Regions from separate parts of the Peribacillus sp. NPDC056705 genome, predicted to be linked through region 1. Evidence: riboswitches for the same ligand, from Rfam matches in the RefSeq annotation. Region 1 holds a riboswitch; each other region holds the start of a gene.
What was found. A riboswitch is a leader RNA that binds a small molecule or an ion and turns the genes downstream of it on or off. The one in region 1 is predicted to bind thiamine pyrophosphate.
Positions count from the first base shown of each region.

Region 2: another riboswitch for thiamine pyrophosphate. It lies ahead of thiC (phosphomethylpyrimidine synthase ThiC); the one in region 1 lies ahead of ACFRAK_RS03775 (ABC transporter substrate-binding protein).
Region 3: another riboswitch for thiamine pyrophosphate. It lies ahead of tenA (thiaminase II); the one in region 1 lies ahead of ACFRAK_RS03775 (ABC transporter substrate-binding protein).

Region 1 covers NZ_JBHTYI010000002.1:271,948-282,907, reverse strand. The annotation lists gene ACFRAK_RS03795 (TatD family hydrolase) at 1-91, opposite strand, end outside; gene ACFRAK_RS03790 (ABC transporter ATP-binding protein) at 107-850, opposite strand; gene ACFRAK_RS03785 (ABC transporter permease) at 834-1,616, opposite strand; gene ACFRAK_RS03780 (thiamine-binding protein) at 1,613-1,897, opposite strand; gene ACFRAK_RS03775 (ABC transporter substrate-binding protein) at 1,909-2,913, opposite strand; TPP riboswitch at 3,048-3,157, opposite strand; gene ACFRAK_RS03770 (protein-glutamine gamma-glutamyltransferase) at 3,448-4,275, shown strand; gene rarD (EamA family transporter RarD) at 4,345-5,274, opposite strand; gene ACFRAK_RS03760 (amidohydrolase) at 5,343-6,944, opposite strand; gene mbcS (acyl-CoA synthetase MbcS) at 7,096-8,679, opposite strand; gene ACFRAK_RS03750 (alpha/beta-type small acid-soluble spore protein) at 9,221-9,427, opposite strand; gene thiI (tRNA uracil 4-sulfurtransferase ThiI) at 9,510-10,721, opposite strand; gene ACFRAK_RS03740 (cysteine desulfurase family protein) at 10,718-10,960, opposite strand, start outside.
Region 2 covers NZ_JBHTYI010000004.1:14,114-25,073, reverse strand. The annotation lists partial or broken gene ACFRAK_RS06865 (manganese catalase) at 287-1,126, opposite strand; gene ACFRAK_RS06860 (DUF2243 domain-containing protein) at 1,420-1,938, shown strand; gene ACFRAK_RS06855 (cytochrome c oxidase assembly protein) at 1,928-2,710, shown strand; gene ACFRAK_RS06850 (carboxymuconolactone decarboxylase family protein) at 2,823-3,188, shown strand; gene ACFRAK_RS06845 (spore coat protein) at 3,246-3,878, opposite strand; gene ACFRAK_RS06840 (hypothetical protein) at 4,338-4,508, opposite strand; gene thiC (phosphomethylpyrimidine synthase ThiC) at 4,531-6,312, opposite strand; TPP riboswitch at 6,448-6,562, opposite strand; gene ACFRAK_RS06830 (HAD family hydrolase) at 6,678-7,466, opposite strand; gene ACFRAK_RS06825 (histidine phosphatase family protein) at 7,636-8,169, opposite strand; gene ACFRAK_RS06820 (hypothetical protein) at 8,403-8,855, opposite strand; gene ACFRAK_RS06815 (zinc-dependent alcohol dehydrogenase) at 9,186-10,325, opposite strand; gene ACFRAK_RS06810 (glycerophosphodiester phosphodiesterase) at 10,470-10,960, opposite strand, start outside.
Region 3 covers NZ_JBHTYI010000021.1:26,622-37,581, reverse strand. The annotation lists gene ACFRAK_RS20120 (thiamine phosphate synthase) at 1-438, opposite strand, end outside; gene ACFRAK_RS20115 (energy-coupling factor transporter transmembrane component T family protein) at 479-1,255, opposite strand; gene ACFRAK_RS20110 (ABC transporter ATP-binding protein) at 1,272-2,729, opposite strand; gene ACFRAK_RS20105 (ECF transporter S component) at 2,740-3,324, opposite strand; gene tenA (thiaminase II) at 3,339-4,022, opposite strand; TPP riboswitch at 4,157-4,285, opposite strand; gene ACFRAK_RS20095 (SDR family NAD(P)-dependent oxidoreductase) at 4,421-5,167, opposite strand; gene ACFRAK_RS20090 (AMP-binding protein) at 5,220-6,857, opposite strand; gene menB (1,4-dihydroxy-2-naphthoyl-CoA synthase) at 6,876-7,676, opposite strand; gene ACFRAK_RS20080 (acyl-CoA dehydrogenase family protein) at 7,835-8,989, opposite strand; gene ACFRAK_RS20075 (sigma-54 interaction domain-containing protein) at 9,259-10,581, opposite strand; gene ACFRAK_RS20070 (MaoC/PaaZ C-terminal domain-containing protein) at 10,587-10,960, opposite strand, start outside.

The DNA of each region.
Region 1 (10,960 bases):
CCATATGAACCTTTTCCATGTCAGTCAGAATCTGCTTCCGCTTAACAACGTCATACCGGTCCAAATGGATATGACTGTCGATGATCCTCAAGTTCAATCGCCTCCCTTAAGTAGAAATAGTTGGCTTCAGTGCTGCATATAAGTCTCTCTTCAAATGAAAAAACTCATCACTAAGAAGCTGTTCTTCACTTCTTGGCCTTGGAAATGGAATTTCCACTTCTTTGATGACAGCAGCCGGTTTTGCTGATAACACATAGATTCTATCTGAAAGGAAAACCGCTTCATCTATGCTATGTGTAACAAATAGCACCGACCTCCGATTTTCTTCCCAAACCGACAATAGCCATTTTTGCATTTGCAATCTTGTCAGTTCATCCAAGGCAGAAAAGGGTTCGTCGAGGCACATCAAGTCCTGTGGACTTAAGATACTCCGGATGAATGCGGCCCTTTGCTTCATGCCTCCAGATAATTCATGCGGATATGCTTTCTCGTACTCTTCCAATCCGGCTTTCATCAAAAGGGATTTTGCCTTTTCTTTATCTCTGACCCCAGCGAGTTCACTTCCAAGCAAAACATTTTCCACTACCGTCCTCCAAGGTAAAAGGGAAGGCTGCTGAGGCATATAGCTGATATGGCCCTTTAAGCCATTTATCTTTTTGCCACCCAGTGAAATGATTCCCTGATCTGGCTTCAAAATGCCGCCAATCAAGTGGAACAATGTACTTTTACCGCTGCCTGATGGCCCAAGGATCGTGACAAATTCCCCATCATCCACATGGAAGTTCATATTCTCCAATATATTCTGTTTACCATCGAAAGAATAGGAGACGTCTTTAATTTCCAGATTCATCCCTTTTCCCCTCCTTTCTCTTCCAAGAAACTACGTATTTCTCCAGGAAAGTGATGATTCCAAAAAAGATCAGGCTCATGCCCATGATGATGAAAATGGCAACAAACACTCGATCTGTCCTGAACGCTGAGGAAGCGAGAGTCATATAAACACCAATCCCCGATTTTGCCCCGAGCCATTCCGAAATAACCGCCCCCATTACACTATAGGTCGCCGAAATTTTCAGGCCGGAGAAAATGAACGGGATTGAGTGAGGAAGTTCCAGCTTCCAAAATAACTGGTTTTTTCCCGCTCCCATCATCTTGAAGTAATGCTTAAGTTCGTATGGTGTCTGGCGAAAACCGTCCAATGATGCAACCGCAACCGGAAAAAAACATACAAGCGATATCACTATTAACTTAGGCAGCATGCCAAAGCCAAACCAGATCACCAAGAGCGGCGCCAAAACGATGATGGGTATATTTTGTGATAGTATGAGCAGAGGATAAACCGCATCCTTCACACCTGGAAATAGGTGTAAGATTGCCGCAATCAATAAGCCGATGCAGCTTCCAATAAAAAAACCCGACAACGCAAGCTCGGTTGTGGATATAAGGTGTCCGTAAAGAGTGCGGGACGACTCAATTCCTTCAATGAAAATGGCCGATGGAGCCGGTAACAGCCATTCTTCGACTTTCAATAAAACTGTCACTGACTCCCATACTATCAGCAACAATAATAAAAGAAAGAAGGGAGCCCCCTTCTTCCAAATTCCCCTTCCGTTCATGCCCGATATTTCTCCGTTAACGTATCCATCGTAATCCCGCTTGGCTGATATAATATTTTCACTTGGGAAATGACATTCGGCGAACCTATTTCAATCATTCTTACATTCATTTTTTCTATCACGGCAAAAAGTTCGGAAAGCTCACCCTCCATTGTCGTTTCAAGCGGGTGAACCTCATACTTGACACCTGATTCTTCAATGATCTTGATTGCTTCATCGACCATGGGGATGACATTTTCCCCTTTAGGAATGATCTGTATGCTAATTAATGAGTTGGCCATTGTATTTCCTCCTATTTTGGTAAAAATTCATTGGTAAATGCCTTTTCAGGATCGAAATCACCTTCAAGAAGCTTATTTTCAGTCATCCAATCACTGTAATTCTTCCAAATTGCAAGCTTTTGCTCACCCCATCGCGGAGCATCATCCTGATACTTGTCTGCAAGCCACTCCTGGCTTTTCTTCACTAGTTTTGCATCAAGATCCGGTGCAGATTTGATTAATATGTCCGCTGCATCGTCTGGATTCTTGATGGCAAACTGGTACCCTTTCGAAGCTGCATGTACGAATGCTTTAACAGTCTCCGGATCTTCTTTTATCATCTTTTCATTCGTAGTCAATACAGGCGTATAGTAATCAAGCTTATCAGAGTATTCGGTTAAGTAAACCATATTAAGCTTTTCATTACGCAATTCAGCCTCAACGCCTGTCCATCCATAATAAATCCAGGCAAAATCTATATCCCTTTTAACAGAAGTGAAAAAATCCGTGTCTCCTGTATTGACTATATCCACTTTATTTACATCGGCATTTTCTTTTTTCATGAGTGAATCAATGATGGCCTTCTCAACCGGAGACCCCCATCCACCATACGTTTTCCCTTCAAAATCCTTGGGAGTTTTAATGTTCTTTGCCTCAGGTGAAGCGAATCCCGAGGTATTATGCTGGATGACGGCAGCTACCGAAACAATTGGCACGCCCTGCACGCGGGCCTGCGTTATGCCCTCCTGGTAACTCACGCCAAATTCAGATTTCCCTGAAGCGACAAGCTTATCAGCTCCGGCTTCACCTGGCATGATGATTTCCACATCAAGACCTTGTTCTTTAAAATAACCTTTTTCCTTGGCTACATACAATCCAGTATGATTTGTATTCGGTGTCCAATCGAGCACGACCGATACTTTTTTTAATTTTTCATTTCCTTCATTTTTAGATGCTTCTTCTTTTTCATTAGTTCCGCCTGCACCGCATCCAGCCAAAAGGAACAACGAAGTTAACAGTGGCAAGAATTTATTCAAGTCATTATCCTCCTACACATCATATAAGATCCATATGCCGGAACCATAATGGGGCTCCAGGGTTTATTCAAATACTGGATGGAAAAGCAAAAAACGCCCGAAGATGGATTCGGACGTTAACATACAAAACAGAAAGTCAGTAATAATATGTTCCCTCCGCTGGCATCATCCAGATCAGGTTCAAAGAGTCAGCATCTAAAGGATGCAATCTCAGCCAGCAGTACTGGCCCCCCTACATTTCTCGCACATATGAACTTTTCTCTTTCATTATATCAATTCATGGGGAAAAAGGAATAGTAATTTGCTTCTTCCCGCTAATCGGAAGGGTATTCCTGCACTCTAGGAATTCTAGCAAAACATCTTTTGGAATGAAAGCAAAAAAATCCCGCCTCTTTTCATTCCAATCATTCTCGGCTGTCACGTTCCAAATAGTCAATTTAGAGCTTGCATTCATATAATGAGAATTATATGTAAACATTTTTGTTTACCGGTTTTATAAACCGTTCATTTCATAAGTAAAAGGTGGATATGATCATGATAAAGATTAATCACAAACGGTTAGATGTCAGTCAAATCCAACCAGGAGTAGCATCTGCTAAATCACTTGAAATTGTCCAATTGCTGGCGGAGGATTCCAACGTTTTTGAATATCGGAACTTTAGAATGTTTAATTTCGAGATACAACTGAGGAACCGGGTCATTGCGGCAGCTATTGCGTTGGATAAAAGTGATGCAGAATTTTCCACACTTGAGGAATCGGAATCCAATAAACAATATTGGCACCTTTCAAAGGATGGCACCTTTACCCTTCAGCCAGGGGTTCTCCCTCATGCTGCACTCGTTGACATTTTCATAAATGGAAGGCTTTATGCTTTTGAATGCGGGACTGCAATAGTCATCACTTTTTTAAAGGGCATTTTGGATTTGATCGGCCCTAGGAATTTCGACGACCTTTTTTCAAACCTAGTTTTATATGACTGGGACCCTCCACAAAATATGGAACTCATTATTCATAAAGGAAGGGATTATTCACCAGGTGATTGCGTTTACTTCAAAAACCCTGATCACGACGAGGCAACTCCTGAATGGCAAGGTGAAAATGCCATATTATTAGGAAAAGACCTCTTTTATGGCCACGGGATCGGGATTACCAGTTCACAGGGAATCATCGATGAATTAAATAGCAATAGAAAGCCGTTCGCCACCATATCAGCATTCCTGACAAATCATATCATTTTCCTGGATAGTTCCTTCTATAGTCAATTCCAACAAAATATCCCACGTGCAAAGTCCGATCACAGTCCTGTCAGCCTTTCCAATTGTATTGTATCAGAAATAGGTTCTAGTTTTTACCTTTCATGACCCGGGCATTTTCCCCTATACCGGCATAAAAAAATGCTGGGAGAGAAATCTCCCAGCATTTTTTGTTATTCACGCACCAATATTCCCCTTGCCTTTGAACCTGCGGGCACTTGCCTGACCCCATTTCGTTATGGATAATGTATAAACAGCCAAGGCTGACCATATGAACAAAAAGGCTAAAAGATGTGCTTTGGTAAAACTTTCATGATAGACGAATACCCCGATCAATAAAGATAAGGTCGGAGCGATATACTGAAAAATCCCAAGCATCGATAACGGGATCTTCTCAGCCCCTTTCGCAAAATATAAAAGAGGCAATGCCGTGACAATCCCGCCGCCCACCAACAGCAAGCTTGTGCTTCCCTCTGTAAAGAATTGCATTTCGGATTGGTTCATCAAGTATATCAGGTAACCCAGGGCAAGAGGCGTTACCATCATCGTTTCAAGTGTCAGCCCGATCGCCGATTCGGCCTTGATCATTTTTTTTGCCAGACCGTATAATCCGAACGTCATGGCCAAAACAAGAGAGATCCACGGGATGGTGCCGAAATGAATGCCAAGGATCAAGACTCCGATTCCTGCAAGCAGGAATGAAATGATTTGGGCCCGGCTCAGTTTTTCTTTTAAGACTATCACTCCCAATAGTACACTCACTAGCGGATTGATATAATATCCAAGGCTCGTGTCGAGGATCCGTCCTGAGTTAACGGCCCAGATGAACACTCCCCAATTAGCTGTAACAAGCAGTGACGCCGTTAGTAATGCCGTAAAGAGTTTGGGATTTCCCATTATGTTTTTGACATAATCAAGAAACGCTTGCCATTTTTTCATGAACATCAATAAAACCAGCATGAACACGAAAGACCATAATACCCTCTGAGCTAAAATTTCTGTTGCACCGACTCCCTGAAGGAACTTCCAGTAAATCGGCACGACTCCCCACATCATGTAAGAAAGGGCTGCATAGATTGCCCCTTCTTTTTGTTCATCCACTTTCATAACAAGCCTTCTTTCCATTTACATTCCTTTATCTAATTCCATCTAATAATTTTCTTTTTTTGCAACTGTTATTTTTTATCATACATGATTTTGTCATCGATGACCGTCATGACCGCCTCTGCTTGTAGGAGATCATCCGGCGCCACAGCAAAAACATCCAGATTAAATACGGTAAAATCGGCATCGTACCCTTCTTTGATCACACCTCGGTGCTTTTCCTTGCCGATTGCTGCAGCGCTCCCTTTTGTATACAGTGAGAAGGCCTCGTACACGGAAAGCCTTTCGCCCAAGCCATATACGGTCGGGTCCTCGCTGTTGATTTTCATCCTTGTGACAGCAGCATGAATGCCCAAAATTGGATTTAATGGTTCAATGGGTGCATCCGACCCTCCCGCACAAATGATGCCCAACTTCAAATAGGTTTTCCAGGCATAGGAGGATTCCAGTAGATCGGCTGGAACCTTTTCTTCCACCCACGGAAAATCGGACGGGACGAAACCCGGCTGGATATCAAAAATTACCGGCAGCTTTGCCGCCCGCTCCAACAGCTCCGGCCGGACAATCTGAGCATGGATGAGCCGGTCCCTCTGCCCCATTTTCGGCGGGAGGGCCTCTACTGCATTCAGGACGTATTCAAAAGCGAGATCGCCAATCGCATGTACAGCAATCGGCATTCCGGCATCCCTTGCTTTTTTCACCCATTCCTGAAGCTCGTTTTCAGTGAATATCGCGACTCCATTCGTATCCTTTTGATCTACATAAGGCTCGCTCAACAGAGCTGTGCGTCCGCCCAAGGAGCCGTCGGTAAATATCTTCATGCTGTCAAATTTGATATATCGCGTACCTTTCTGATAGCCGCCTCCTGCTGCCAGCATGTCTTCAAACGCTTCGTGATGGACGAGCAAATTGGCGCGAAAGGCCATTTCCCGGTCCTCGATAACCGATTTAAACGCCTGATATGTCGGCATGAAGCCATTGTAATAATAAAGGTCCTCGGTATGCCCCCCAGTCAAACCTAGCTTATATGCGTCTTCTATGGCCTCTATGAGCGCGTTTTCGATATACTCTTGATCAATCCCGGGAAGGCTGTCTAAAATAAAGTTCTGCGCTTGACTTTCTTTAAATAAACCATTTAAACGCCCGTCAGGATAACGGCAGACCACCCCGCCTGAAGGTTCTTTTATATCTTCTTTAATATCCGCTTCCAATAGGGCGCGGGAATTGACCACCAAGGCATGACGGCAAATCCTTTTCAATACGATGGGATGTTCTGTCGATATCTCGTCAAGCTCATCCCGTAATATCAATTCAGGACTCGGCCATTCATTTTCATTCCATCCTTCGGCAACAATCCACTTTCCAGCCGGGGTTTTTGAGCATTTTTCCTTCAAGGATTTCAAGATGGCCTCCCTGCTATCCATCAAAGAGAGGTCTAAACGAAGCAGCCTTTCACCATGCCCGACCAAATGAAGGTGACTATCCACTAACCCCGGCAGCATCGTTTGTCCATTTAAGTCGATTTCCCTGGAAATATTGCCGGCATATTCATTTTTCAAATAGTCCTGGCTGCCGGTATCAACAATTACCCCCTTTTCAGTGAAGACAGCCTCCACTCGATCGTTTTCTTTAATCATCGTATAAATCGACCCATTGAACCATAACGTTCCCATTCCGGCTTTACACTCCTTATTAAATGATTGTTACTGTGCAGATATGCAGTAAGTGTACCATCTCATATCACGGATTCCCATATTTATGCTTTTATCCAAGTACCTGTAATAAAAAAACGCCAGCCGTTACGGCTGACGGTAATGCTTTCAATCAATTGTTAAGGAGTGCTTCTTCCCTTTTCCGTAAATCAACCCGTTTGATTTTACCTGATGTCGTTTTGGGCAGCTCTTCTAAAAATTCGATTTTCCTTGGATATTTATATGGGGCAGTCAATTCCTTCACGTGCGTTTGGAGCGTCTGGATCAACCCTTGGCTGTTCGGATCGATATCCTCCATCAAGACTACATATGCCTTGACCACATTTCCCCTTATTTCATCAGGGCTTGCTATAACAGCACACTCTTTAACAAATGGATGCTTCACGAGTGCATCTTCCACTTCAAACGGTCCAATCGTATATCCCGAGCTGATGATGATATCATCAGAACGACCCTCAAACCAGAAATAACCATCTTCATCCTTTTTCGCTTGGTCGCCGGTAATATAATAGTCCCCGCGGAACTGCTGTGATGTCCGCTCCGGATCTTTAAAATATTCTTTAAATAGAGCAGGTGTATCTACATGTACGGCAATATCCCCCACTACGCCAGGAGAACAAGGTTTGCCTGAATCATCAATGATTTCCACATGGTTGCCCGGAGTCGGTTTCCCCATGGAGCCCAATTTAATATCCATGCCTTTCGTTACCCCTACCAATAGGGTATTTTCAGTCTGTCCATAACCATCACGCACTTCAATATGGAAATGGTTTTTAAAGACCTCGAACACTTTTTGATTTAAAGGCTCTCCCGCTGATACAGCACTATGAAGATGGGATAAATCATAGTCATCAAGGTTATCCGCCTTTGCCATCAATCGATACTCGGTCGGTGTGCAGCATAATGCATTCACTTTATAGTCCTGAAGCAGCTGAAGATATTTTTTCGCCTCGAACTTTCCATGATAGGCAAGACCGGCCGCTCCCGTTCCTAGTACCGCCAGGAAAGGACTCCAGATCCACTTTTGCCACCCTGGGCCTGCCGTTGCCCAAACCACATCCGTTTCGCTGATGCCAAGCCAGTTTGCTGCAGACGTTTTCAAATGGGCATAAGCCCATCCATGTGTATGGACGACCCCTTTTGGATTTCCTGTCGTTCCGGAAGTATACGATAAGAACGCCATATCCTCACTCTTCGTGTCGGCCATGGGCAGCTGATCCGATTCCTCATCGGCAAGCTCATTCAAATCCAGCCAATTTTCGATTCGTTTTCCGATTGAAAATTTGAGGAGGCTTTCCGCCCCTTCTATTTCATTCATTTCATGAGTATATTCATGGTAACTGATGATTCCTTTGACATCACCATGGTTGACTCGATACTGCAAGTCCTTCGCACGAAGCATTTCGGAACAAGGTATGACAATCATGCCAATTTTCAATGCGGCTAAATACACTTGATAGGCTTCCACCAAACGAGGGATTATGATAAGGACCGTATCACCTTTACCCAGTCCTTTTTTCTTGAAGGCATTTCCGATTTTATTTGCACTTTTTAATAAGTTCTCATATGTAAGTTGTTTTTTATCCCCGTTTTCGTTCTCCCAGAGGACGGCAACTTTTTCTGGATCTTTTGCAAAACGTTCCATTTCACTAACTAAGTTGTAATGTTCCGGAGCCAATAAGTCTTCACGCTTCATATTCTTCCCCTCCAATTATGAACTCTTAGTACCTACTCATTATACAAGATACTTCTCTAATATTTCTATTTATTTTTACAATTAAATAAATAGAGCGGGTGTTAGAACCCGCCCTCTGTAGACTGTAGTCAAATTCGATGAACATCCAGTTTTCACTAAAAAAACCGTTCTAGCTGATTTCAGAAATCCACCGACTGTCTGTTTTTCGTAAAGATTGTTGTTTTAAAACAAAACAATTTAAGGTTGATGGAGCGGAAGTGCGAGACTCCTGCGGGAGCAGCGGGACAGGTGAGACCCCACAGGCGTTTACGCCGAGGAGGCTCACCGCCCGCCCCGCGGAAAGCGAGCATCTGAAGGGGAAGTCAACCATACCGCTTTACTTGGTAAATAGAACAAAGTATGCGAAAACAGCTTATATAAAACAGTAAAAAATCATGAAGTATTGTTTAAAATAATGGTCCGCACTTTATTCGGCCGCCACACCAACAAAAATAAAGAGAGCGGGTGTTAGAACCCGCTCTCTGTAGCCATATTTATTAAATTATCTGTTGAATCCTCCGCCTAATTGTTGTTCAGCCATTTGAACAAGGCGTTTTGTGATTTCTCCACCAACTGAACCGTTAGCGCGAGATGTTGTGTCGGCACCAAGTTGTACGCCGAATTCTGTAGCGATTTCATATTTCATTTGCTGTAGAGCTTGTTCCACTCCAGGTACCAATAATTCGTTTGAGCTGTTGTTGTTTGCCATGTGTTTTTCACCTCCTTGTGATTATAGAGTGTGTTAAAACACATGGCTTCATCCGCACAATTTTATTGGTAATTACAGGATATTAAAATAGGTCTTCCATCGCTTCTTCCTTATCGAAAGTCTGACCAGGTTTAACCGTTAATATTTCTGTTTCGGAGACCGCTTTTTCAATCAAGGATTCAAAGTCGACGAAGCTTTCATAGTAATTGACTTTTTCACGTTTCGGTTTCGTTTTTGGGCTTGCCGGCGTAAAGACCGTACAGCAATCCTCGTACGGCAGATTGGATATTTCAAAAGTATCGAGCTCTCTCGCAATTTTGATGATTTCTGTCTTATCCATGGTAATCAGCGGTCGCAGGATCGGTGTATTCGTCACCTCATTGATGGCAAACATGCTGCTCATCGTCTGGCTCGCAACCTGTCCAAGGCTTTCACCGGTAATCAGTGCCATGGCTTCTGCCTTTTCACGGATTCGATCGGCGACCCGCATCATTAAACGCCGGGTTGTAGTCATTGAGTAGTTTTCCGGGATTTGTTTTTGAATCAATAATTGGATTTCCGTAAATGGAACGATATGCACTTTCATGCTTCCATTAATTTCTGCAAGCTTGCCTGCCAAATCAATGACCTTTTGGCGTGAACGTTCGCTTGTGAACGGCGGGCTGTAGAAATGGATCGCTTCCACGTCCAAACCCCGTTTCATAGAAAGGAATCCCGCAACAGGGCTATCAATCCCGCCTGAAAGCATCAGCATCGCCTTCCCGCTTGAACCGAATGGAAGACCGCCTGCCCCCTGGATGATTTCACCTGTCAAATACACGGCTTCGCGTCTCACTTCCACTAGCAGGTTCAAATCAGGGTTCTTTACATCCACTTTTAAATCTTCTGTATTTCGAAGTAAATGCCCGCCGATTGCCCTGTTAATTTCATCGGTATTATATGGAAAATCCTTATCCGCGCGTTTTGTCGTGATTTTGAACGTGTTGACGTCTTCAAGAGTATGATTAAGATAATACAATGCTGCCGTTTTCATCACTTCCAGATCACGCTCTATTTTTATTGCAGGGCTTAATGACTGAATTCCAAAAATGCCTTTCAACCGTTCAATGACAGGCTTATGGTCCGCACCGTTCAGGAGAACGTACATCCGCTCCCGGTTGGCAGTGAGCACTACACCTTCTATATCTTTTAAACTCCAGCGGATATGTGCCTTCATTTTGTCTACAAAGCCTTTGCGGTTTCTTTTTTTCGTGGAGATTTCTCCATAACGGATAATTATATGATCAAATTTCATTTTGCAACCCTCATTATTTTTTCTAAATTAGCGACTATTTTCTGTATCGCCGCCAGAACTTGCTTTGCTTCTTCCATTTCATTGCCAAAGGTAGTACTGATCCGGATGACGCTTTCGGAACGGGCTGAATTATGGAACATCGCATCCACCGTTTTGCTTACCGTCCTTTTTTTCGAAGAACAGGCACTGGTCGTCGAAACATATATTCCTTCCGATTCAAGTGCATGCAGCAATACCTC
Region 2 (10,960 bases), on a different contig from region 1:
AAATAATATCCGTTCTACTTATCGCAAAAACTTTCACCTTAATTAATATTCTACCTTTTCCAGGGTGGGCTTGGAAAAATCTTTAGATAGCAATTTTTACTCACCTACTGCTTTCATTTGTCACTCTTCTTATATTTAAAGTAGTGACCATCCTTTAATAAAGTTGTCTTGAAGATGGAAACTATGCTACTCCAAAACATACCCACACGCAAATAATCAGATTTTGTTAACATAAAAAAACCGATGTCCCTTTAGGGGCCATCGAGCCTTTTTTGAAAAGCTTCCATTACCTTTTATTAAGTGATTGACTTCTATCCAAGTCATGATGCAATTGTGCTGCTGGAACCTTAGGGTTAGGAATCTGCCCCTTTGCAACTGGTTCAGCAACATAAACAAAATCTCCCGTACCATCTGGAGCGCTTCCTGTTGCCCAAAGGCCGTCTCCTTTTACCTTCTGACAAGTTCCAGAATTCGTACGCTTCCGATTGAGATTCCATTTCCGCTTCCAGTGGGAATGAAGCGGGAACGACTACGCCATTTTTTTCTTCAAGTTCTGCAATGGCCGCCATCCATTGATATTGGTGGTAACGATCACGGGCTAACATTTTACGGAAAGTAGCACGGACCCCTTCATCTTTGGTCATATGGTATAAGCGGGCCACTTGAAGGCGTCCTTGGCTTTCAGCATGGAGATTCGATCGCATGTCCGCTAATAGATTTCCGCTCGCTACAATATAAGATCCGTTCCAAGGCACCCCATTTGAGTTGGTTGGCAGTCCGCCAAGTCCGCTTACGAGCAAATGCTGGGGATTAATTCCATCCATGATCGCTGCTGTGGCAGGATCTTTTGCAGCTTCTGCCTGATCTTCCGGAGAAGCGCCATCAAGTAATTGACTAATGAGCGAACAAAGCATCTCTACATGTCCAATTTCCTCTGTACCAATATCCATCAGCATATCCTTGTATTTTTCTTCTCCACGGCAGTTAAAGCCCTGAAAAAGATATTGCATCATGACAGTCATTTCCCCAAACAGTCCACCTAACACTTCCTGAATTTGACGTGCAAGCATTGATCTGGCTGCTCTACCTTAACTTCAAATTGCAATTCTTTTTGATGACGGAACATATTAACTCCTCCTTTTATTAATAGTTGACTTTCTAGGTTTTTATTACCCGCCTGCCCATGCTTGAAACATGAATCCAGTTATAACGAACAGTAATTAGAAAAAGTTTACATGCAATCAACAATGATCATTGAACTAAAAATCCAAGGATTATTTTAGGATTATGAATGGATCACTAATAAGATTTAAAAAGATCCATATACCTGTCTATAACTTTACAATACAGGGTACAGTAGAAGAACCATATATAGGAAAACCAACCACATTATAAAGAAACTTAAAAGGAGGATGGAAAATGGATTTCAGGCCCCGAAATCAAAGAAATCAATCCATTTCAGAATTACGATATACTTATTCCGCTCGTAATCTATGGTCCGGTTTTCTATTCGGGATCGGATTGGTGGCATTCATCGATGAGACCATCTTTCATCAACTATTAAATTTGCATCATTTCTATGACAAGTCCACATCCAGCATTGGACTTGTCTCGGATGGTTTATTTCATGCCCTAAGCTGGTTCGCAACGGTCGGGTCTCTGTTCATGTTCGCTGACCTTCGCCGCCGAAAGGGATTATGGCTGAAAAGGTGGATAGGAGGAGTTTTGCTTGGGGCAGGTGCTTTTCAGTTATATGATGGGACCATCCAGCACAAGCTAATGCGTCTCCATCAAATCCGTTACAATGTCGATATTCTCCCATACGACTTGATTTGGAACATTGCAGCCGCAATCATGATACTGATCGGCATTACCATCGTCATTCTAACAAGAAGCAGCTTACTTAAAATGAAAGAAGACGGCCGCCATGCACAGTAATGGACATATTCATGATAATGGAACTGGTTTTGAACCGATTTTATTGATTCTTTTCTCACTTGTTATAGTTATTTATATCGCAGCTGTCGTATTTTCGAATCGCCGCTATAAAAAATGGCCCTTATACCGTACTTTCTTTTGGATTCTTGGCACCATCTGTGCAGCCTTTGCAATTATAGGTCCCATAGCAAATCGGGCGCATATGGACTTCACCACGCACATGGTTGGTCATTTATTGCTTGGAATGATTGCACCAATTCTACTCGTGCTTGCTGCACCTATAACTCTTGCACTGCGAACACTTGATGTACAATCAGCAAGACGACTTTCAAAGTTGTTGAAAAGCTGGCCGCTGCGAATTTCAAGTCATCCAATCACTGCTTCCACGCTTAATATTGGGGGACTCTGGATCCTTTATACGACTGGGTTATATGGGTTGATTCATCACAATTCTCTTCTACATGCCTTGGTGCATTTTCACGTGTTCATAGCCGGCTATCTATTCACTGCGTCCATGATCTATATGGACCCTGCGCCACACAGGTTCAGCTTCATGTTTCGAGCTATCGTTTTTACAATTTCACTGGCCGCCCATGATATCCTTTCTAAATATATTTTTGCCCACCCTCCAAGCGGAGTCACCAAGGAACAAGCGGAAAATGGTGGAATGCTAATGTACTATGCCGGTGATGCCATTGACGTCGCACTAATCTGCATCCTTTGCTATCAATGGTTCAAAGCCACCCGGCCTAAGGGTTCATTTGCCTTGTAGGAAGGACGGTTCCATGATTCCTTTGGTAAACTCCATGTTTCTGTTTATTCATCCAGCATTTGGCTCATACTAATTTTTGATAAAAAAAATTTAGGATGGAGCTGAATGGAAAATGGAATTCGAAGCTAATAATTCTACTGAAAATGCTCTTCGTGATTATAAAGCTGGAATCGGTGTCTTTACGCATAAAATGCCTGATCTCGCAGAGAAATTCAATTCATTTACGGAAGAGTGCTTTAAAGAAGGTCAATTATCCCAGAAAGAAAAACAGCTTATCGCACTAGGAATAAGCTTATATTCTCAAGATGAATACTGTATTATCTATCATACAAAAGGATGTCTTGATCAAGGCTGTTCCGAACAAGAAATTCTTGAAGCCATTGGCGTGACCGCAGCATTTGGCGGAGGAGCCACCATGAGTCAGGCTGTAACCCTCGTCCAGGAATGCATCCAGGAAATAAATCAGATGAAACAATAATAAAGAAGGGATAGGAGAGTTGGTCCTATCCCTTCTTTATGTTCTTAACAAATGCTTTTAATGACTCATATTGTTGTTATTTCCTTGTGCCGGTGCATACGAATTCAACATTTGTTGCATATCCTGCTGCGCAAGCTGTGGAACTTGGTAGTAATGATGTTTGTTTTGATATATCGAAATCTCATATGCCATTTCAATGCAGTTCGGAACGGAATCTGCAAATACGCGGCGAACCACCGGATTCGTTATTTCAAGCGCTGCCATTGCTTTCATGGATGCTGCAGACTTGACAGCTCCAAGCATCAAGCCTGAAATGCATTCATCCGTAATTTCCGAGACGGATTGCAAAGGTTTCTTTGGCTGCGTTGGTGTCAATCCATATATAAAATCGTTATCTTGATTCATTTTGTAGCTCTGAGTCCGTTTAGAAGGATCCTGGCCCGTTTGGAAGCACTCCAATGAGATATTATATTCATCTTGGATGAACTGATATTGACGATCCATGATGTCAAGTAATTCCTGATCCTTGATATGCTGACGCAAAAGAGTATACGTGTTTAAAGTACCAATCGTTCCCGACAACACTTCATGTACATCGAATACTTCGTGACCACCGTGATTCATTTGTGGGGGAATGGCACCCGTTTGCATGTTCTGGTGTACTTGACCTTGTTGATATTGGTTTTGCATTGTATTTCCCTCCTCGTTTTATCAATGATGCGAACAAGTTTAGTATGTTGAACCCCAACTGGATTATTCAATCTAAACTCTTCCAAGAAGACCAATTAAGCTGCAGACATGTTTTCTGTATAAAAAAAACGTGACGTTTTAAACTATTAACACATTTATTTCAATGGGAGGATTTCTAATGACATATAAATGCTTCTATTGTACTGATGAAACGGAAGAAAAAAATCCATGCCGTAACGTTTCAAGTTACTGACATGGATAGAAATGAAATGCTCTGTGATGAATGTTATCAAGAAATGCTACAAGGAATAACCTGTTAAGTATCAAACAGCATTTATATTTTCCAACTTTGCTTTAATGAATGAGCATAAAAATATCCCCTTAATCATGTTGACTTTGTGATTGAATGCCCCAGCATGATTAAGGGGATTAGATAATGAAAGGACAATTAAGGCATCACTACCATTGCAGACTTTCGATTAAGTAGCACTTTGTACATTGCTGACTATAGTCATGCTTTACAAATTCATGAATACAATTCTCCCGAAAAATGTTCAGCTCTCTTTTCAGCTGTTCCAATTGAGTTTCCAACTGTTTCATTTCAACTTTTATCTGGATTACCCGATTCATCGAATTCTCCCTCTCGTCGGAATCATTGATAGATTTCCCCGTCCGTTTTCCTGAATTCATTCGCTTTTTCTTTAAGCCCTTCATCGATTACCGACTCAAAACCCAGACCCTTTTCCTTCGCCAGATCACGGATGTCCTGGGAGATTCTCATACTGCAGAATTTCGGGCCGCACATTGAACAGAAATGGGCTGTTTTGGCACCTTCAGCCGGTAGAGTTTCATCATGATATTCGACCGCCCTTTCAGGATCGAGGGAAAGATTGAATTGATCTCTCCAACGAAATTCGAATCTAGCCTTCGAAAGGGCATCATCCCGTTTTCTTGCATGCGGATGGCCTTTAGCAAGGTCAGCTGCGTGGGCCGCAATTTTATAAGTTATGACCCCTACCCGAACATCCTCTTTATTCGGAAGTCCCAAATGCTCTTTCGGTGTCACATAACAAAGCATGGCAGTTCCAAACCATCCAATCATGGCAGCTCCAATCGCAGAAGTGATATGATCGTATCCAGGAGCTATATCCGTTGTCAATGGTCCCAGGGTATAGAATGGTGCTTCTTGACAGACTTCCAGCTGCTTATCCATATTTTCTTTAATCAAATGCATCGGTACGTGACCAGGTCCCTCCACCATGACTTGAACATCGTGCTTCCAAGCAATCTTCGTCAGTTCCCCAAGTGTTTCCAATTCAGCAAATTGTGCCTCATCGTTTGCATCTGCAATGGATCCAGGACGAAGGCCGTCACCTAATGAGAAAGAGACATCATACGCCTTCATGATTTCACAAATCTCTTCAAAGTGAGTATAGAGGAAACTTTCTTGGTGGTGGGCCAAGCACCATTGTGCCATGATGGAGCCCCCTCGGGAAACGATTCCCGTAACTCGCTTGGCTGTCATGGGGATGTATCGCAAAAGGACACCAGCGTGTATGGTGAAGTAATCGACACCTTGCTCAGCCTGCTCGATTAATGTATCCCGGAAAACTTCCCAATTTAAATCCTCCGCGACTCCATTCACTTTTTCCAATGCTTGATATATCGGAACCGTCCCAACTGGCACAGGTGAATTTCTGATAATCCATTCCCGGGTCGTGTGAATATTCTTCCCGGTGGAAAGATCCATTATATTGTCTGCACCCCATCGTGTAGCCCAAGTCATTTTCTCCACTTCAGCTTCGATCGATGAACTTACAGCCGAATTCCCAATATTCGCATTTATTTTCACATGAAAATTACGTCCGATGATCATGGGCTCACTTTCAGGATGGTTAATATTTGCCGGAATGATAGCCCGCCCGCTAGCTACCTCTTCTCTTACAAACTCAGGGGCCACATTTTCCCTGATCGAAATGAACTCCATTTCTGGAGTAATGATACCTTTACGGGCATAATGGAGCTGGGTCACGTTTTGCCCTTTCACTGCACGCAATGGTTTTCTTTTCAAACCCGGAAAAACTTCGGCATTGGATTGTGACTCAACTTTTTTATACCCGTTATCTTCGGGCTTTATTTCACGGCCATCATACTCTTCAACATCTTCCCGTTCCAGAACCCAGCTTCGTCTAATCGGGGCCAGACCTTTTCGAATATCAATGGGATAATCTGAATCCGTATAAAAACCGCTTGTGTCATAAACTCGTAAAGGCGGATTCTCTTCTTCGCCGAATGACCCTGTAGTCGGACTTAGCTTAATTTCACGCATAGGTACTTTAATATCGGGTCTAGATCCTTCAGCATACACTTTTTTACTCCCGGCAAAACTGGACATAATTGAAACGTTCATGTCATTTACAGAATTACTCATCATGATTTCATTTCTCCTTTTTAAGTTCATTTAAAAAGGACAAAATCCAATCCATTTCGCACGAAAAAGCCAGATCTCATATTTAAGACCCGGCTAACGTTAGTATGACTACAGAAATGACCAATTGAAATGTCATTGTTTAGTAGATTCTAACTTCCCCACGCTGGTATGAACCAGATCAGGTCCTGAGGGTTAAGAAGCTTATGCGCTTCTCTCTCAGCCCAACTTTTATTGGACACCCCTAGTCTGAATAATTTAATTGATTACAGGGTAACTATATATCACCCTTTTCATTCTGTAAATAATTTGAAAGACCTAATATTTTCATTACAACTCTCCAAAATCTGTTATTTGGAGAGTGCCATTAATTAATTCCCCAAGCTCTCAAGAATTGGGTAAAGCTCCTCTAAATGCTTGATTTCATAGGTCGGAATCACTTCATTCCGTTCCTTATCATGGCGATTTATCCAAACTGACTTTATGCCTACCCGTGATGCTCCAAGGATATCGGTCATTAAATTGTCTCCGACCATCAATACTTCATCCTTATCAAGCTCCATGATTTCCAAAGCATGCTCAAAAATGGAGGCATCTGGTTTACCTCGTCCAAAAGCGCCTGAAATCACGATTTGGTCGAAATAAGGAACCAGTTCAGGGGTAATTTCAAGTTTGGTATTTTGCAGTTCAGGAGATCCATTCGTAAGCAATAGCAATTTGTACTTCCCTTTTAATTCATCGAGAACACGGAAGGTCTCTTCATAGATAAATGGCTTTTTGCGTCTCTCGGCCGGGAAACGTTCTGCCAGTTCAAGCCCGAATTCCTGATCATCGATCCCTAATGCCTTCAAACCTCTCGTCCACGCTTCTTTCCGATAAGCCGGTGCAATCCCGGCCATCTTCCGGAATTCATCATGATCATCCTGAAAGTTTCCCCATAATCCCTCAAATGGGTTGATTCCGATCATTTGAGTGAATGCATATGTATCGTAAGAAGAATAAAGCTCACGTGCTTCCTTTCGCACAGCCTCTTCAAACTCGACGACATTCAGGCCATATTTCTCCTTAGCCACTTCGCATGTGGCCACAAAAGCCTCTTTTACACTTTTCTGATCCCAAAGTAATGTATCATCTAAATCAAAAAAAACTGCCTTCAGCAAAATGTCCACCCCTCTTCCCCTATTATTGAATTCGTAGAAATTACACTATTACAATAATAAACCACAACCAATAAAAAAAGAATAACTATTCGGAAAATGCCTTCCTCTTTCTTAAAATAAGCAAAAATGACTTACCCCTTCTGGTAGGAAACCTAATATAGTCCCTTTATCATCTTTTAAATACATAAAGCTTTCCATTACTGGCAATCTTGAACTTTGGACCATTAAACCCCCGTCGTATCAGCTCTTTCCTCATATATACCATGAGGGCGGCATGACTCACGATCAGAACATCCCTGTCCCCCTTTGCTAAGACCTCATCCAATACTTTATTGATCCTTCGCTCAGCGATCTTAATTTCCGCCCTTGTCTGCTTGTTGATTACCGAGCAGCAGCGGATCCAGATTGCCCAAAGGATGAACGGCAGCTTAACCTTTCCTTTAAGTGGAGGGGAAGGTATTTCCCGCAGCTCCTCCATCCGATGAACCGTACCTGGATAGATATGTTCCGCTGTCTTGACAGCTCTCGACATATCACTGCAATAACATTCCTGCCATTCCTCCACACCAAACAAAGTCGTTCCGTAAATGATATCCGCTGCATCATAGTCCTCAAACCATTGCCTCATATCATCCGCCGTAACAGGTCTCCCAGTGGGAAATTCATGTGCCACCTTAAAATGCCGTACCAAACCAATTTTCATATATTCTCCTTTTTAACTTTTAAAATATACATTTCGTTTTCTTGTAAAAGTCCTTATCAATATATTACCCTATGTAAAACCATAAAAATATGTATGGTGCACCATAAAAAACCTTACTGATCTCTTCTTGACATTGTGTATGTCTAAAAACTCTTACGGATTGTCTCACTATCAGCATTTGATTATGATGGCATCAAAAAAAGAGAAAGCATTTCGCCTTCTCCAGTTTTGGTTTATTCTATGAATTGAAGTTCCGTTATCGTACATCTTTTCCTGAATTTATATTTCCCGCTCAAATCACTGAATTGATAATCATTGAGGGATTTCCCCAGTTGTTCCTTTAGCTTATCCACAGTGATTGATTCCTCTATTATCTCTTTCCAATTTTCCTTTCCTATTAACTCTTCGAACGGAATTGTAGCCAGGACTTCATCATATATCTGGATACTTTGATCGATGCCGAAGCTGCCATAGATACTGCCATTTTCATCAGCAAAGATATGCTCCGATTCCAATTCTTCCACCAATACTTCTAGATATTCCTTTGACTTAACAGGCTTAATGGCAATCTCTGCTTCCGCCGTTACAGGTCCCAATCTCTTATCGACGATCTCTATCGTCAATTTAACGTGAACGGGCGGATACCCAAACCCTTCACAAAGTTCTGCTGCCGAATTATATACCATCCATACATCCTCCTTTTGTCACTATCATTATATAATAAAAATACTCCATCTCATTACCCAAAACCCTTATTCAAGTTCACTTGGCAATGCATCTAATTATTAAATCAACTCTTCTTTTTGAGTCATATGCTCCTTCATCATCTGAAGGGTCAATCGTAACATTTCCGAAAAAATCAGTGTAATCCTGATTTCTTCCGTTCAAAGGCATAATTACCATTCATATTTCACACCCATTTTATACGTTTATCCATAATACACCATTACCTATTTGCGAACATATCCAAAAATTCCAATGCATCTCCATGCATTGGAATTTTTATAAGCTTAAGATTAAGGCTTTAACACCACTTTAATGCATTCATCTTCGTGATCGTTAAAAATTTGATAAGCTTCACTCGCTTTTTCGAGAGGGACTTTATGAGATATGATTTCCGTAGGGTCGAACTTTCCATCCGTGATTTCATCAAAAAGTTTTGGCATGTAGTGAATGACTGGTGCTTGCCCCATTTTCAGGTTAATGTTCCTTTCAAATAAATTGCCTAATGGGAACATATTATATTTGGATCCGTATACGCCAGTCAGTTGGATCGTACCGAATTTACGTACGGCGTTAAGTGCAATCTCGATCGCGCTTAACGTTCCGCCCTGAAGTTTCAGCTTTTGCTCAATCGCCTCGATCGTTGATTTCTTGCCATCCATCCCCACACAATCGATGACCACATCGGCCCCGCCTGAAGTGATTTCCTTAATGTAGCTGCCCATATCGTTATACTCGTCGAAGTTATACGCCTCAACCTTATTCATCTGTTTTGCCTTATTGAGCCTATAAGGAAGATTGTCGATTGCAATGACCCTTTTTGCGCCTTTCATCCAAGCGAACTTCTGAGCCATCAAGCCAATCGGCCCACAGCCAAGTACCGCTACCGTATCATCTTTCTTGACGCCAGCATTCTCTACACTCCAATATGCGGTTGGCAGCACATCGGACATGAACAATAGTGCTTCATCTTCAAGTTCACATGACTTTGGTATGACAAACGGCATGAAGTTTCCATATGGGACCCTTAAATATTCTGCCTGCCCGCCTGGATAGTTCCCATATCGTTCCGTAAAACCAAAGTATCCGCCTGTATCCACCGCTTCATTTGGGTTGGAATTATCACATTGGCTCTCCATATCATGTTCACAATAATAACAGTGCCCACAAGATATGTTAAAAGGCAGGACAACCCTGTCCCCTTTTTTCACCTTCGTTACTTCCGGACCCACTTCTTCAACGATGCCCATCGGTTCATGGCCAATGACATAATCCTTATGCGTGGGCAAAGCACCCTGATATATATGGAGATCGGATCCGCAAATAGCCGTTGAAGTCACTCGTACGATGATATCATCCTTTTGCTGCAGTTTCGGATCTTCAACTTGTTTTACCTGTATCTCTTTTGCTCCTTGAAAAGTGACAGCTTTCATAATCAACCTCCTAAAATATTTTTAATACATTTGATATACCCGTCAAAAACTACCGCTAAGCCTAAGACCACCCAATTTGCCCTTCAATACAAAAAAAGCCCCGGAAAAACCGGGACTCACATATAAAGCAATTATTTAGTAACCTTATAAATTCCCATTTTCATTGTGACTATCATGTTTGTACTCTCTTAGTACCTCGCTGAATACATCAGGATAATTAGTGAACAGCCCCGTTGCACCCCATTCAAGAGCCTTTTTCATATCCGCTCTATCATTTACTGTATATGGATGGAATTGAAGGTCATGACTGCGAACCATCTTCACATATTGTCCGTCAACCTTATTGAAGTTCGGGCCAACGCCAATTGCATATTCCTTAACGGATTTCAATTCTTCATCGGAAATGGTTGCTGGGTTCTTATAAGAATAGAGTTGTACAAGCGGTAACTTTGGATTCATATCATGAACCTTCATAAGGCTTTCTTTACTGAACGATTGTATTAATACATTCTTGGTACGGCCTTTTGAATCCACCATTTTATATTCTTCGAGAACCTGCAGAAGTTCTTCTTCCATTCCTGGATATACTTCAGGTGACTTTGTTTCGATATAGTAATTGGCCTGCTTTCCGAACT
Region 3 (10,960 bases), on a different contig from region 1:
GATTGCATTAAGCTCCTTAACTCCCTTAGGAGGAAGTCCGATTTTTGAATCCGTTTCAAAAACATGTCCATAAATCGCGTAATTGGCTCCTTTGCTGAATGCGGCTTTCGCTTCATCCATGGAATGGATCGAACAGCCAATATTCATCCCTGGAAAAGCTCCTTTTACGACTCCCGCATCTAAACTATGAAAAGCCAATTGCACACCAAATACTTTGTGTACCCAGGCTACATCCATCCGGTCATTAATGACGATCTTAGAAAGCGGAATCTTATTATCATGTAATAGGGTCACTGCTCGATAGAGTTCCGATGCACTCATTTGCTTTTCCCTTAGATAAAAGAAATCAACATGTTCTTGAATGTTTGAAGCGATCTCGACAAACTTTTCAATTGGCTGTTTCCCAGTAGAAATAATATGCAATTCATGTGCATTCATACTAAGAACCCCTAACTAGTAAAATTACCATCTCATAAAATCAAATAGATACTAACGGGTATTGAATCGATAGATAAAAGCCGGCCAACAGCAGGATGATAAAATACAAAATGAAACCATGATCCTTTTTTGAAAACCCAAATTCATAATAGTATGTTCGATTCCGAGTGTCTGTAAATCGCTTTGCCTCCATCGCAACCGCGATTCGGTGAGCACGTCTGATGCTTCCGGATAACAACGGGATGGAATAGGCTTTCATCTTAAAATATACAGATCTTATCCCTTTTCCCCTTTCGAAACCGCGTACCTTCATCGCGTTTCGTATCGTTTGGAACTCCTCCATCATGATGGGAATCAGCCTTAATGCCGCCATGAAACTATAGGCATATTTCGGTTTAAGCTTCACTTGCTGCATTAACGAATAAAACAAGTTCACTGGCCTTGTCGTTAAGGAAAAAGTTAATCCAAGGGCCGCAAAGAACAAAGCTCGAAAGCCCACAAGTATTCCCCTCATGAAACTTTCTTCCGTTATCGATATTAGGCCCCACTCGAACCAAAGCGTCTTACCTTGTCCGAATAATATCATTGCGGAAGAGGTGGATATAAAAATGAAACAAAAGGGAATCGATAAAAGTAAGATTCGTTTTATCGAATGCCCGGTAAAAAACAAAAATAAAAGTAATACGCCAATGGTGATATTCATCATATAATTCAGGTCATGAATGAATAACGCCACGATGCATAACACAATCAGTACACCAAGTTTAACGCTTGGATTAATTCTATGGAGCCATGTTTCTGTATTTGAAACATTCATCTACATGACACTCCTTTTAAAGTGATAAAACTTCAGTCTCCAAAAATCCGGCCTGCGCAATGTTTTCATCACTTATTACGTTTCCGTCCTTAACCATCCAGATCCTGGTAGCAAAGTTTTTTGAAATATGATCGTCATGAGTTACCATGATCACTGTTATTCCGCGCCTTCGATATTCCTCAAACCATTCCAGTAATGCAAAGGTATTTTTCGAATCTTGGCCAAAGGTCGGCTCATCCAGGAGAATGATTTTTTTATCTATTACGATTGAAGCAGCTACGCTTAGGCGACGCTTTTGACCCATTGATAATTGAAACGGATGTTTATCCCGATGTGCCATAAGGCCGAACACTTTAAGCAATGTGCGGACCCTCTCATCTATTTCTTGTTGAGGCCGTTTGTCAATCCGCAATGAATAGGCAATCTCTTCATATACAGTATTTGCAACGAACTGAAACTCAGGATTCTGAAAGACAAACGTCATATGATTTGTTGGATTTTTCACCCTTTTAATGGGGGTCCCCATTAATTCATACTTACCATCCGTTTTTATGAACTGCATCAGTGCTTGCAAAAGTGTGCTCTTTCCCGCGCCATTTTCTCCCCTGATTACAATCCATTCCCCTGAATGAACCTTCAGCTCTTCAATCTTGATTTTTTCCTCTTTATTCCGAAAACCGCTAAATCCTTGCACATGCATAAGGAGTGAATCATCTGTAAATTGGTGTTCACGAATGGGTGCATGCTGATTTACATATTCATCCCAAACACCTGGAAACCATATTCCATATTCTTTCATTTCATTTTTATATTGTGAAAGAATGGTGTCTCTTGGACCATCAGCCATGATTTGACCGTCATCATTAAAAAGCACGATTCGATCGATGAATTCTAAAACATGGTCAATTTTATGCTCGACGATTATAACCGTTTTGTCTCGACCAACTTCCTTCAACAAGTCCCAGATTTCTTTTGTTCCTTCCGGATCAAGCATGGCGGTTGGTTCATCCAAAAATATCACTTCTGGTTCAAGGGCCAATACTGAAGCGATTGCCAGACGCTGTTTCATCCCGCCTGATAATGTTTCTATACTTGTATGGCCTAGGTTCAATCCTACTTTACGGAGATGATATTGGATTTTCCCTTTCATTTCACCTTTAGGGACGGAAAGATTCTCAAGGACGAAGGCGATTTCCTCATCGGCAAATGGCATGCAAAACTGACTATCAGGGTCTTGAAAAACATACCCCCATGAAGAAGGGCATTTCATTTCTTCAACTTTCATCGGGACTTCGATGGAATTCGGAATCAATCCGCTTAACACTTGCAAAAGAGTGGACTTACCACATCCTGATGGTCCCAACAATAGTACCTTTTCTCCTATATCTAACGATAAGGATAGGTCCTTGAAAACCAAAGATTCATCACCGGGATATTTCATTCTTAACTTCTCAACTGAAATGATTGGTTCCATGGCCCTCAACCTAATTTTGATCCAGTTCTGCATAATCTTTATTTGAAACCGGACGAACAAGATTAGTTACTCCAGTCGCTTCCAAGACTTTAACTAGATAATAGGCAGTCACACCTGCAAAGAAAATGGAACCCACAAACCTCGCTATCATGAATAAAGATAGATTCCAAGTAGAAAGCGCACCAATTTCCCCGTATGCAAAATCCATTAGTACGGATGCAAAGCAGGAAGCTACCGCAGCTAAAACGGCCACCGACATATTGAATTTTTTATATTTGAACCCCATGAACACCAGTTCCGCGAACAAACCTTGGACCACCCCATATAACAGTACGGTCAGCCCCCAAGGAGAACCTAGAAAGAATTCCCCGGAAGCTGCAGCAATCTCCGCCAAAAGTGCCACACCCGGTTTCCGTAAAATTAAAAAGGCGACGGGACCAGCTATAAACCACATTCCATAAATAAGTTGATCCAGATGTAATCCTAATGGTTTAACAGAATAGTAAATCGAACCCCAAAGGATATAAACGATTCCAAATGCTACCGAAATCACGATCGTGACTAATATATCCGTTAATTTCAATCCTTTTTTCATTATTTCATTCTCCTTTATACTTCCAGTGTTTCCTGGTGCACAGGCCATGTCTCTAAACGATAAGCCATTTCCCAAAATGAGTATTCATATTGGCTGCTAAGGATAAAATGCTCTTTCATCCTCTCCTTATCTTCGTCCGTTACTTTTTCAGCAATCTCATCAAGCCTCGCAATTTGTTCTTCCACCAAAGTGCGGAACCACTCTCCTCCGTACGCCGCTATCCATTCTTGATAAATCGGCTCTTCGGGTATGCTACCTTGCAGCTTTTCACCTATTTCATAATACAGCCAGTAACACGGCAAGATGGCTGCAATAACATCACCTAAATGTCCCGAATAAGCTGCACGATACATATGGGAAGTATAAGCATAAGCAGTCGGGGCGGGTTTGAAATTTTGCCTTTCTTCTTTTGTGATGCCTAATCTCTCAGAAAAATTCTCATGAAGCTTCAACTCCGCTTCATATGTTCCTTGTGCATGGCCGGCAAGCCTGCTTGTTGTATGTAAATCTGTAGCTTTGACTGCCCCTAAAGCTTGAACCCTGGCAAAATGAGATAAATAATAGGCATCTTGCATGACATAAAAACGAAAACATTCCAATGGCAATGTGCCATCTCCTATTCCTGCAACAAACGGGTGATTAAAACTAGCTTCCCAAATATGGTCAACTTCCCGACGGATTTCCTCTGAAAACTTCATGTCCATTACCTCCAAATAGTATTTTTCAATGAATCTTACAGAAAAAAACTTTTATCACCCCTTTTTTTGCAAACAAAAAACCACTTTCTTAAACGTAAAGAAAGTGGTTGTACTTGAAAAAATACAGAAACGTATCGTTCCAGACCCCACTTCCCTACGCTGGTATAAACCAGATCAGGTTCTAAGGGTCTTAAAGTCATACTCTAATCTCAGCTTCTGCGGTAAAATCAACTTTTACCTATAAAGCACCCCTAGTGGTACAAATTGTATATTTAATTTTCATTTGCCTTTATATTAACACGATAAATCCAATTGTCAAACGTATTAGAAAAAGTTTTCAACCTAATGCTTTAAGTTTACTAGCCTTTCAATCTTGCATAACCACCCAACTATATTGATTAGACCATAGTTAATCCACCATTTACGGAAAGTGTTTGCCCCGTAATATACCCTGCATCTTCCGAAACGAAATAGGCAACAGCACTGGCAATGTCCTCTGGTTGAGCTAGCCGGCGAAATGGAATCGCTTTTTCCAAGGCACCTGCTATACCTTCATTGTATGAGCCTATTTCTTGAAATAGGGGCGTATCTGCAGGACCTGGCGCAATACAATTGATGTTGAGTTTGTGACGTGCCATTTCTCTTGCTATCGTTTTTGTGAAGGCAATCACCCCTCCCTTAGCAGCCGAATAAACTGCCTCTCCACTTGATCCTACTCTAGCTGCATCAGATGCAATATTTACTACCTTTCCATAACCATTTTCAATCATGAGAGGTAAAATTTCCTTGCAAGTATGGATCTGCCCAAGTAAATTAATATCGATAATCCTTTTCCAAGTGCTAGGATCGCTTTTTAAAAAAGGTTCCACCTTATCCCAGCCTGCATTATTAACCAATATATCTATTTTATGATAATGATTCACTGTTTCTTCAACGGCTTTTTTAACACTTTCTAATTTCGTTACATCACAATGGACCGCCCTGGCTTCAAAACCCGAATTTTCGATTAAAGAAACCGTTTCCTCAGCATTTTTATGATTTATATCAGCCACGATGATGTTAAAATTGCGAGAAGCCAATTTTTTTGCAATCTCTCTGCCAATTCCGCTTCCGGCACCGGTAATAAATGCGATTCTTTTATTCATCGTATTTCCCTCCACTTTCACCATTTAGTCAATATGGATTTATTTAAACTGCTTATATCTTGTCGACTAACTTTTCATTTATCATTTCCCGGAGCCGGAATTTCTGGATTTTCCCGCTTGCCGTACGAGGAAAGTCATCCATTATTTCAAGAAGTTCAGGCCAATATTGTTTGGCCAAACCCTTTTGCGAGAGAAATTCCTGCATGGAATCCATCGTGATCGGGCTCTTCCCCGTTTTCATGCTGATACATGCACATGCTTTTTCCTGAAGACGGGCATCTGGAACTGCAATAACCTGAGCGCTAGAAATATCCGGGTGTTCATACAATACATTTTCTACATAAGCGACTGGAATATTTTCACCGCCACGTATGATTATGTCTTTGTTTCTTCCAGAAATTCGAATATATCCTTCTTCATCAATGAATGCCCGATCACCGGTAATGAACCATCCGTCACTATATACAGCTAAAGTATCCTCGATCCGTTTAAAATAGCCGACAAAAAGAGCCGGACCCCTTACTAATAAAGAGCCTTCTATATTCGGGGCACAGACCTCCCCTTCAAAATCTACGACCTTTAGTTCCATTCCCGGAAACGGAATTCCGTCGGTATTCGTCAGTTTTTCTTCTGGATCTTCAAGTCTCGTCAAGGTTACCAAGCCATCTTCCGTTTGACCCCACCCTGACAATATCTTGAACGGGACTTTTTCCATGGCTTCCTTTACTAAATGCCTGGGAATCGGGGCACCTAAAGCTACGAAGACTCGTAGCGAATTAAGGTCATACCTTTCTATCCCCTCCATTTGAACCGTATCCTGCAGAAAAGGAGTAGCTCCGGCCGTAAACGTTATTTTCTCCCTCTCTACCCATTCAATAAACTCTTTCGGATTCCAAATGTCTTGATAGACTCCCGTACCTCCAATATGTGTAGGGAGCCTAACTCCATAACCAAAACCTGTTTGATGGGCAAACGTTGACGCCATGAAAAGAACATCATCAGATGTTAAATGTAAGCGATCAATCCAATAATTCGTTGATATACAAAGAGTATTATGGGTATGCATAACTCCTTTTGGACTTCCTGTGGTTCCCGAGGTAAAGATAATTTCAGTCACATCATTGGGGTCAAGTGTGATTTCATCCAAAATGGATGAATCAATCCGGTCTTCCCAAGGTTCCTCAAATAAAGAGGAGAGCAGTTTCATCCCATTCGGCGCTCTGTCACCCATCACGTATATATGTTTCATTGATGGCCATTGATGACTTAGTCTTTCAATCATATCAGGGTAATAAAACCCACGGAAATACTCTGGTACAACAATCATTTTAGATTCTGCCATCCCAACCATATAGCCAATTTCCCTATCTCGATAAATTGGTATCAATGGATTGCTAATGGCACCGATTCTTGTAACAGCATAATGCAAGATTATAAATTCATTCCAGTTAGGCAGTTGAAAAGAGACAACATCCCCCTTACCCAATCCTATATGCAAGAGACCCAAAGCGACCCGATCGACCAACTTACCAAGCTGCTTGTAAGTAAAACTGCTTTTTTTATCGATAATCGCCATCTTATCTGGATGCTTTACTATAGCATCATTCAAATAATCCAAGATGGTACGATTTGGCCAAACGCCTTTATATTCCCCCACATACTCCTGAGTCAAAATCGTCTCCAATTTCACCAGTTTTAATCCCCCTCATCAACCTCTGAATTTTTTAAAATCTACAGGCCTCTTTTCTAGGAAGGCGTTCTTTCCTTCTTCCGATTCTTTTGTATTGTAAAACATCGCTAAACTGCCCATCGATAGTTGAGAAATCCCTTGAATGTTGGCACTATCTGCATTAAAGGAATATTTGAGCATTTTTAGCGCAGTAGGACTCTTATCAAGGATCTTTCTTGCCCACTCCTCTGCTGCCTCGTGCAATTGTTCCGAGGCAACGATTTTGTTCACAAGTCCCATTTCCTTTGCTTCTTGTGCAGAATATTGTTCACATAAATACCAGATTTCCCTTGCTTTCTTTTCTCCGACAATTCGTGCTAAATAAGCTGAACCAAAACCTGCATCATAACTACCGACCTTTGGCCCACTCTGGCCAAATTTTGCCGTGTCAGATGCAATGGTTAGGTCACAAATGACATGCAGGACATGCCCGCCTCCGATGGCAAACCCATTAACCGCTGCAATGACCGGCTTAGGAATGTTGCGGATCGTTTGGTGCAGCGTTTCGATTTCCAGTCCCATTCCGCCTCCTAAACCACCCGAATGATTATATCCTCCTTCTTCTCCCTTTTCTTTTTGATCTCCACCTACACAAAATGCCTTCTCACCTGCTCCCGTCAGAATCACGATACCAACACGATTATCATCCCAAGCGTCGCGGAAAGCCCAAATTAATTCCTGAATGGTTCTGGCACGAAAAGCGTTATAAACTTTAGGTCTGTTCATTGTTATCTTTGCAATCCCACCATTTTTTTCATAGATTACATCTGTTAATTCCATCGTTTTCATTCCCTTCATTATCTTAGTGATTTGCCTTGTATCCCATCATTTCACTGTTAATTACGAACTTAATCGGTACCCAATACGACTGTGAATAATTTGAGTTTCTTCGTAATAGTTTACGTTTCAACAGAATGCAAAAATACCAATCCATTGGATTAATGAGAACGGAACTCCTTTCCTATAATGTCCTTTGCAATGACCATCATATTGGCTTGAGCAGTGCCATCACCAATTTCCAACCCAATCACATCACGCAAGCGTTGCTCAAGAGGCATTTCCTTCGTATAAGCATAATGACCATTCAACAGTAAACATTCATGGATAGCTTCTACACTATATTTAGGACCTAACCACTTAACGGAAGCCGATTCTTTACTATGATTCAGCCCTTGGTCACGAAGCCAAAGGCCTCGGTAGGCTTGCCACTTCACCAGTTCTAATTGGGTATGGTGGGTCACAAGTGGGAAGGAGACCCCTTGATATGTCGCCAACGGTTTACCAAATGAATGCCTGATTTTCACATATTCGATGGTTTCATCAATACTTTGTGAAGCGGTGCCCACACATTGCAGACCTATTAACAGCCGACTTAAATCGAACCCATTCATCACTTGGGAAAACCCTTTATTTTGAAGACCGATCATATACTCTTCCGGAATCTCGACATCTGTTAAATATATCGAACCTCTTCCAATGGGGATATTCCCCATGTCCGAGTACCCTCTACATTCAACACCCGGAATATCGGCAGGCACCATGAAAGCACTTATCCCACGATTTCCCCATTCAGGTTCCGTCTTTGCAAATAAAACAAAGGCATCTCCACACATAGCTACACTTATTCCAGACTTTTCTCCATTAAGCACATACTTATTTCCTTTATGTACAGCTGTTGTTTTAATTCCGCCCGCATCCGTACCGGCGGAAGGCTCCGTAATGGCAATGCCAACAATTTTTTCACCACTTGAAATTTGGGGAAGCCACTCCTTTTTCAGTTCCTCGCTAGCGTGATTATTGATAATTTCACCGATTAATGCATTCAACATCACCGCGTAAGTTAGATTGAAATCACCACGGCCTATCTCCTCAGCAGCTATCCCCGTTGTCACACAATCCGCACCGCTTCCGCCATATTCCACTGGAATCCGAAGGCCATTAACGCCAAGTTCTCCCAGATTTTTCCACAAGTGTTTTGGAGTAATCTCTTCGCGATCCCATTTTGTATAATGTGGAAGCAACTCTTCCTTCGCAAATTCTTTCAATATTTTACGAAAATAATCTTGCTCTTCCGTAAAAGAAAAATTCAGCACATCATTACCCCCTTGATTAATTACTAATTTATCTGAACCATATTTAAAACATTCTACGAAACATGAAACCTCTTACATGACAAACTATTATTGCAAGTTGTGTGCCAACTTGAATTCGCTACAAATTTGGCTATAGTTTCCAAAACCTTTCGCATCTTTGCATTTTTTCTCATTTCTGCAAATCAAATTTGCGAAACTTCACAAAAAAACACACACTTTATAAGTGTGCCCTAATGGTTACCCTGATTACATTTCATTGGATGATACTGCTATTTCAATTTGTATTTGGCAATTTTCCTATATAAACTAGCAACATGAATTTTCAGCTTTTGAGCTGCTAAAGAACGATCACCTTCCGAATCTTTCAATGCTCGCTGAATGGCGGATTTTTCAGCATTACCTACAACTTCATCCAACGTACCGGACATAGAATTATCCATCGATGAGGGAACCTCCATTATGAAATTAGGTGTAAAATATAAAGAATCCAGAGTTAGAGTCCCTCCATCTACGATATTCATTCCGCGTTCGATTATCGCTTTGATTTCACGGATGTTACCAGGCCAATCATATTGGATAAGCCAATCTTGGAGTTTAGGATCAATTTCTTTCACATTGGACCCTAACTTGTTATTGAAATGCTCGATGAAATGATATGCCAGAGGAAGAATATCTTCGTGCCGCTCCCTTAAAGTAGGAATTTTCAATTCAAAAACATAAAGTCGATAATATAAATCTTGGCGGAATTTCCCTTCTTGAATAAGGGTTCTTAAATCTCTATTCGTCGCCGCGATAATACGTATATCAACATTTTTAGTCCCCGTCCCCCCTAGTCTTTCCACTTCCCTTTCCTGTAAAACTCGTAATAGCTTTCCTTGAGCCTGATAAGGCAATTCAGAAATCTCATCTAAAAACAACGTACCATTTTGGGCTAATTCTATTTTTCCAGGCTTACCTTCTTTTTTCGCCCCGCTAAAAGCGCCAGCTTCATAACCAAAAATCTCCGATTCAAATAATTCATCTGGAATCGCGGCACAATTTACCGGCACAAATGGCTGTGCTTTTCTTGTACTCAAACTATGGATCGCTTGGGCAAAAAGTTCCTTTCCCGTTCCCGTTTCCCCTGTAAGCAGTACTGTTGAACTGCTTGTAGCAATTTTGGCGGCAAGTTCTTTTACCCTCTCTATCTCCTTACTCTTTCCAACAATCTCTTCGAAGCTATATCGACTTTGAACCACGGAATTTTTCTTGGGTTTATTCTTCTCCAAGGATTTGGAAAAATACACCAAATCACTGTATTCCAGTTCGTCTTGTCTGATGATTATGGTATAAATGGTAATACCTTCTTGTCGAAATACCCTTATAAAACAAGAGTGTCCACTGATCACACCAGAAAACACATGTTTGTGGGCAAGACCTTTCAAAGAAAAGTTGGAAGAAGTATGAATGACTCTCTTAATGGACTTTCCTATCAAATCAGTCGGCATCATCATGAAATATTCATAAAAATCAGCAGTTGCGCCTATAATTCTTCCATTTTCATCAACTTCAATTGATCCCCAATTCCTTATGACGTTTTTAACATTTTCCATTCACATCACCTAATACCTTGATTACTTAAAACAAAGATTACAACTTGACCCTTAATGACTTCAATTCCTGCCTGATTAAAGCAAGTCACCTTTTGCGTAACCCAATCTCTATTCAAATTAATATCGATAACCTCAAGTTCCGCTGAAATCATGTCGCCTATATGTACTGGATGATAAAAGACCAATTCCTTTTGTAAAAGTATACAGGCACTACCAGGGAGCTTTTCACTGATCACTTGAGTGATAAGGCCTTCCGTTAACAAACCAGGTACAACCGGCTTGCTGAAATTACTTTTCCATGCTTCTTTATTCACTTGATAAATCGGACTGAAGTCTTTTGTTAATTCATTACATAATTTTACGTCAGATTCTTTAAATG